Metabacillus sp. B2-18: one gene and its partner. The main gene of each other region encodes a partner of the protein of the gene in region 2 in a complex. Links are inferred from orthologs where the notes say so. Each region holds a gene or a part of one and is shown on either strand. Other genes may lie near its edges.

Region 1 (3,264 bases), 810 kb from region 2 along the record:
TAACTGAACTCCACCCGTTTCTTCCAAATCATCAGAGTTAGAGCTTAAGTAAGATTGAAACAACAGCTTTTTGTCTGTCATATAATACCAATCCTGCAAAAAGATCATTTGTAGAGTTCGAACAGCTTCACCCTTAATTAAAAGGTGGGTGTCACGCCAATATCCAAAGTAAGTATCCTTACCTAAGTATTCATCGCCAACATTTAAACCACCGACAAAACCCACTTCCCCATCTATAACAATAATTTTTCGATGGTTACGAAAATTAATTTTATTATTCAAAAAAGGAATCCGAACAGGCAGAAAAGGAACCATTTCAATCCCAGCTTTCCCCATACTTCTAATGTATTCCTTGGAAAGCTTCCAACTTCCAACCGCATCATATAAAAACCTAACTTCAACACCCTCTCGAGCTTTTTCAATTAAAAGGTTTTTCAATTCATTTCCGACCTGATCATGACGGACAATATAATACTCAAGATGAATATGATGCTTGGCTTTTTTCAACTCACGAAAGATATGATCAAATGTTTCAATACCATCTGTTAAAGCCTTTGTTTTTGTAGCAAATGATATAGGACTATGTCCTAAACGATGGGCTAGTTTAAACAATAATTGCTGATGATTACCCATTCGATTGATTTTATCTTGATATGAATGATGGTTACCCTCAATTTCTAAAAATGCTTTTTCATCCAACAGCGCTTTTTTATCAAATAGACGTCTTTTCCTTATATTTCTTCCAAAAAATAAATAAAAGAAAAATCCAACTAATGGAAAACCACCTAAAACAACCAACCATGTAATAGTATGAGACGGATGTCTATTTTCAAGGAAGATCACAACACATATAAAGATAATTGAGAGTGTAAAAAGAACACTTACAGAACCAACAATCCAATCTCCCCAAAGACTTTTCGTTATTAAGATAATGGAAGCAATTAATGTGACAAATAATAGTATTCTGAATGTAAACTTCATTAGTTTCACCTGACTTATTTTTAGTCTTACTTCCCTTCATTCAAAAAAACGAAACATTGAGTCATCCTTTTGTCTTCACATGTCTCACTATTTTGTTACTTCGGCCTTGTTTTTACCCAAGAAAAGAACATATTTTTTACAATGAATAAAAAAAACCGATTTACATGAAATCGGTCTCTCCCAACTTTGATCTATTATGAAAAATGTTTTCTTATCACATTTAATGCATAGTCTTTTGCAATTAAGTTACCATATTCCTCAAGTCGATGAATGGTTACTCTTGATTCTTGTCCATATTCAAGTAGAATACTCAATGTATTCTCAATTTCCTCATCACTCACTTCGTCTTCAAACTCAACAAATAAATAGTAATTTTGGTCGAGTGAGAATAAGTGATTCGTCATTCCTGAAAGAGATGAATACTTAGACAAAGAAATAATATTTTCTAAATCATTAAACTTTAAGACAAACTGAAGCTGTTGTTCCAATTCTTCAATTTGATCTTCCTGTGAATCATTCGACTTATTAAAATGATGATCTAACAATGATTCTATATTTTCATCCACCGGGATTTCTTTAAGTTTATCGTCAGAAATAGGAAGCTCTAGCTTTTGTCCGTCTTTAGACACTTGAGCTTTCGTTACGATTACCTCAAGCCCTTTATCTAGTGCTTGAACTTGGATCCAAAGTGGACCTTCAACCATAAATTCTTCTTCTTCATGAACTTCATCCATCATTTCCCAGAAAAGTTCCTCACTTCGATCACGGTTATACCAGATTTCATCGCGATCAAAACCACGCTCTTCTATATCTAAATATGAGATATAAAACTTTACAGTATTCTCGTTTATACGTTCAATCTCCATTACTCAACCTTCCCTTCTATATAAGATGTTGAAGGGACAACCCCCCTCAGGGTAGTTGTACTTTACTACACTTTACCCAAATTTTCAACTATTTAACCGTGGGTAAAGGGAAAGTGTAAATATCCTCCAAAAAAAGCTAGAAAATCTTCACACTAGTGCTTTAGAACCTTCAATTATGAAAGAATCTTGTACTCCTATTTTATGATAAAAAGTACTTAAATGAAATAAAAAAACTCCGAATTTTCAAAAACAGTTATTTTACCTATATGATTCTACAAGCATATCTTATGAATGTTTTCATATAATTGTACGAGCATTAGAAAAGCGAAAGGCGCTAAGTTTTCGGCGACAAGCATAAGGGGAATAGGAATGGAAGGTGTTCTCTGCCTTCAATTCCTATTTGACTTATGACCTCGAGGCAGTCAAAAACGCGATGTCAATCGCAATGACTGCACTTGCACGTCCTGTGCTTCGACGATGGCGCCTGAAGCTAGACACCAAAAAAAATTACAAACTTCTATACTTTTTCTGCTGAAAAGAGGGTATTAACTATGGAACAAGATTTTCTTTTATCACTTCTCATGATCATAGGCATCGATCTAGTACTTGGTGCTGACAACGCTGTAGTCATTGCTTTAGCCTGTCGTAATTTACCCGTTTTGCAACGAAATAAAGCAATCATTTTAGGAACCATGCTCGCAATTGTATTTCGAATTTTCATTACTTTAATAGCTGTTTATTTGTTGAAAATTCCTTTTTTACAATTAGTTGGTGGGGTTTTCCTACTTTATATTGCCTACAACTTAATTGCAGGTAAAGAAGATGACACAAGCAAAATAAAAAGTCATCCATCACTATGGAGAGCCATCAAAACAATCGTCATTGCTGATTTATTAATGGGATTTGATAATGTTTTAGCAGTTGCTGGAGCAGCACAGGGTCATATGGTACTAGTAGCAATGGGGTTATTTATTTCAATACCTATTATTATTTGGGGAAGTAAAATAATCCTCGTCCTATTAACAAAGTATCCATTCCTTGTTTATATTGGTGGCGGTCTGCTTGCCTTTACTTCAGGGAAAATGATTGTAGAAGAACCTAAACTACAGGGAATCTTCTATTCACACCCAATGCTTGAAATGAGCATACCTTATATTACAGCCTCATTTATTATATTAGCAGGTGTTCTGTACCACCAAATGATCAACTTTCAGACTGCACGCAGGGATTAACAAAGCTTTACTAAAAAACATAACAAACAAAGAGGCAAATTATTTGCCTCTTCAGTTTTCATATTTAATTAACTAAGCGCTGTGCTTCTTGTAGTTGATATGTGCGAACACGGCGTGGAAGAAAACGACGGATTTCATCTTCATTATATCCAACTTGTAATCTCTTCTCATCGATTATAATCGGA
Region 2 (4,118 bases):
CCACTACAAAGGCTGGGTTTGTTTCGTCGATTGCTTTTGAAATAAAGCTTAAATCTGTTTCAGATAAAACTAATAATTTATTAGATTTTACCCCTAAGCGATCTGCCCTTAATTTCGTTTGCTTAACTGATTCTTCACCAGATATATATAAAACATCATGACCGTTATCAGCTAATTGAGAGGATACTTGTAATAACAGTGTTGATTTCCCAATACCAGGGTCACCACCAATTAAAACTAAAGATCCCTTCACAATACCACTTCCGAGTACACGGTTAAATTCTTTAAGGTTTGTAAATATTCTTGGTTCTTGGGTTGTTTCAATTGTTGTGATCGGCGAGGGTTTTTGTACCGTTTGATTGGAATGAGCAAAAACAGCCCTTCGAGGTGACCCAGACTTTAATACTTCTTCTGTCATTGTATTCCATTCACCACATCCTGGGCATTTTCCCATCCACTTCGGTGATTCATATCCACAGGTTTGACAAATAAACTTTACCTTTGCTTTTGCCATAAAATTGTTCCTCTCTTATTAGATTACCAAATAGACAAGTTAATTATGATACTTATCCTTAATTATATAAAACTGAAGGTGTTATCAAGGGAAATCTTTTCGGAAATTACGTTTAATCTTTCCAGACGGGTAAAAGGAGGATTATCTTATTCCCATGTCCGTAGTATTATCCATAGGAGAAAAAAGAAAGTGAGGCACACAATTAAAATCGTATGCCTCTAAACTATCTTTATTTAATTAGATTTCACTTCTTCTTTTTCAGCTGTTTTCACAACAAACTCGCCATTTTCCACATCAAGAATAATTTTTTGGCCTTTATCAATTGTACCTTTTAACAGCTCTTCAGAAAGACGATCTTCCACATTCTTTTGAATCGAACGACGCAATGGTCTTGCACCATATTCTAAGTCAATTCCTTCATCTGCAATTTTCTCTTTCGCAGATTCTGTTAATTCTAATGAAAGATCTTGTTCTTTTAAACGTTTCGTTAATTGATCAGACATAAGCGAAACGATTTCTTTTAGATGCTTTTTCTCTAAAGAATGGAAGACAATGATTTCATCAATACGGTTGATGAATTCAGGACGGAATGCACGTTTTAACTCATTCATTACCTTATCTTTCATGTCTTTATAATTTTGTGTTTCATCTTGAATATTAAAGCCAACATACTTATTGCGTTTTAGTTCACTAGCTCCAACGTTAGAAGTCATAATTAAAATCGTATTTCTAAAGTCTACAGTACGCCCTTTAGAATCCGTTAATCTTCCGTCTTCTAATACTTGAAGTAAAATATTAAACACATCAGGGTGGGCTTTTTCAATCTCATCTAAAAGAACAACTGAGTAAGGCTTTCTTCTAACCTTCTCTGTTAACTGACCACCTTCATCATATCCTACATATCCTGGAGGTGAACCAACAAGACGTGATGTTGAGTGCTTCTCCATATACTCAGACATATCAATACGAATCATCGCATCTTCATCACCAAAGATCGATTCTGCTAGAGCACGAGCTAACTCAGTTTTTCCTACACCCGTTGGTCCTAAGAAGATGAATGAACCGATTGGACGTTTTGGATCCTTTAAGCCAGCACGAGCACGGCGTACTGCTTTTGCAACAGCAACTACCGCTTCTTCTTGACCGACTACCCTTGAATGAAGGAGGCTTTCCATATTTAACAGTTTGTCAGTTTCTGTTTGTGCCAACTTGGAAACTGGAACACCAGTCCAACTAGAAACAACCATCGCAATATCTTCAACTGTCACTTCAGTATTTTCTTGACCTTGTTTTTCTTTCCATGTTTTTTTCGTTTCTTCTAGCTGCTCACGTAAACGTTGCTCTGTATCACGTAAAGATGCTGCTTTTTCAAACTCTTGGCTTTGAACAGAGGCATCTTTTTCCTTACGGATTTCCTCAAGCTTTAGTTCAAGCTCTTTTAAATTAGGCGGTGTAGTAAAAGAACGTAAGCGAACTTTTGAACCTGCTTCATCAATTAAATCAATCGCTTTGTCTGGAAGGAAACGATCAGAGATATAACGATCTGATAATTTAACAGCAGCATCAATCGCTTCATCTGTAATTGATACTCTATGATGTGCCTCATAACGATCACGTAAACCTTTTAATATTTGAACACTTTCATCAACAGATGGTTCATCAACTTGAATTGGCTGGAATCTACGCTCTAATGCAGCATCTTTTTCAATGTACTTTCTATATTCATCAAGTGTTGTTGCACCAATACATTGTAGCTCACCACGAGCTAACGAAGGCTTAAGAATATTTGAAGCATCAATAGCTCCTTCTGCACCACCAGCACCAATTAATGTGTGCAACTCATCGATAAAGAGAATGATATTACCCGCTTGACGAATTTCATCCATTACCTTTTTCAGGCGATCTTCAAATTCACCACGGTATTTTGTCCCTGCAACAACCGTTCCCATATCTAACGTCATAACACGCTTATCACGTAAAATTTCCGGTACTTCATTTTGGACAATTTGTTGAGCCAAGCCTTCAGCTATGGCCGTTTTACCAACACCTGGCTCTCCAATTAATACAGGGTTGTTTTTCGTACGTCTACTCAACACTTCAATAACACGTTGAATTTCCTTACTTCTACCAATTACAGGATCTAAGCTTCCTTCTCTAGCAATTGCCGTTAAATCACGTGCAAGACTATCCAAAGTAGGTGTATTAGCATTAGTAATGCCTCCACCTTGATGGTTTGCTGAAGATTCGTTGCTTCCTAATAATTGAAGAACCTGTTGTCTTGCTTTGTTTAAACTTACACCTAAATTATTAAGTACTCGTGCAGCTACCCCTTCTCCCTCACGAATAAGTCCTAGGAGAATATGTTCTGTTCCAACATAAGAATGTCCCAGCTTTCTTGCTTCGTCCATTGATAGCTCAATCACCTTTTTTGCTCTTGGTGTATAGTGAATAGTTTGTGATGCATCTTGACCTCTACCAATCAATCCTTCTACTTCTTTTTGAATTTTATCTGGACCTAGACCTAATGCTAGTAAAGCTTTAGCAGCTATGCCTTCGCCTTCACTAACAAGACCTAGAAGAATATGCTCTGTTCCAATATTATTATGACCTAATCGAACTGCTTCCTCTTGTGCTAAAGCCAGTACTTTTTGCGCGCGTTCTGTAAATCTTCCAAACATCATAATTCATCATCCTCCATCCGTTTATTACGATCCATTTCCAGGTTTAACCGCTCTCTAATGAGTGCAGCACGACGAATATCTCTCTCATTTGGACGTAATGGTCCTCCAAAATACTGCTGCAAAAATCCAGGCTGTGTTAATATCATCAGTTCATTTAAAATAGTACGGGAAATATCTTTAATAATTCCTAAATCAATACCTAATCTAACATCAGATAAGCATTTTGCAGTCTCGTTAGATTCTATGCTTCGGCAGTATACCAAAGTTCCAAAGGAACGGTAAACCCTGTCTTCTAACTGAGTTTGTGAGGACTGATATAGAGCTTCGCGAGTAGATCTTTCCTGCTCAATTAGCTGTTGTACAACACTAACAAGATCCTCTACAATATCCTTCTCTGACTTACCTAATGTAATTTGGTTTGATATTTGAAACAGATTTCCTACTGCTTCACTGCCTTCTCCATATATCCCTCTTACAACCAAGCCAAGCTGATTAATTGCCGGGATAATTCGATTAATTTTTTGAGTGATAACTAACGCTGGGAGATGCATCATCACTGATGCCCTAAGCCCTGTTCCTACATTGGTAGGACAGCTTGTTAGATATCCTCTTTGTTCATCGAAGGCATAATCAACTTCTTCTTCAATCCAATCATCCAACTGATTCGCAGTACTTAAGGCTTCTTCCAGCTGAAATCCAGGATATAAGCATTGAATACGGATATGATCCTCTTCATTTAACATTATGCTTACCTCTTCATTTTCAGAAAGCAAACAGCCTCCATAATCTGAGTGGTCAGCTAAGTTAGGGCTTATCAAATGCTTTTCTACAAGGACCCTTTTCTGAATTGCTTGCAAATCATTCATTTTTAAAAGCTCTAATTGGCCTAATTTTTTGAATGTTTTATTTGCATATGTGTTTTC

The links. The genes of interacting proteins can lie anywhere in the genome.
Region 1: the proteins of clpC (region 2) and mecA are in contact, whole or in part, in a solved structure (PDB 3PXG), measured with the Bacillus subtilis proteins. The link is inferred for Metabacillus sp. B2-18 from one-to-one orthologs.

What each region holds. Positions count from the first base shown.
Region 1 is NZ_CP088245.1:921,133-924,396, reverse strand. Bases 12-2,768 are described here. They hold mecA (adaptor protein MecA), read right to left. Parts: upstream 1,848-2,768; coding sequence 1,176-1,847; downstream 12-1,175. Other genes in these bases: LPC09_RS04825 (TerC family protein), read left to right, coding at 2,399-2,768; cls (cardiolipin synthase), read right to left, coding at 12-981. Outside these bases: more of cls, read right to left, coding at 1-11; more of LPC09_RS04825, read left to right, coding at 2,769-3,079; transcriptional regulator SpxA, read right to left, coding at 3,144-3,264. UniProt on the Bacillus subtilis protein: Enables the recognition and targeting of unfolded and aggregated proteins to the ClpC protease or to other proteins involved in proteolysis. Acts negatively in the development of competence by binding ComK and recruiting it to the ClpCP protease.
Region 2 is NZ_CP088245.1:107,586-111,703, reverse strand. Bases 472-3,595 are described here. They hold clpC (ATP-dependent protease ATP-binding subunit ClpC), read right to left. Parts: upstream 3,196-3,595; coding sequence 748-3,195; downstream 472-747. Other genes in these bases: LPC09_RS00570 (protein-arginine kinase McsB), read right to left, coding at 3,192-3,595; radA (DNA repair protein RadA), read right to left, coding at 472-514. In the rest of the region: more of radA, read right to left, coding at 1-471; more of LPC09_RS00570, read right to left, coding at 3,596-4,118. UniProt on the Bacillus subtilis protein: Competence gene repressor; required for cell growth at high temperature. Negative regulator of comK expression. May interact with MecA to negatively regulate comK.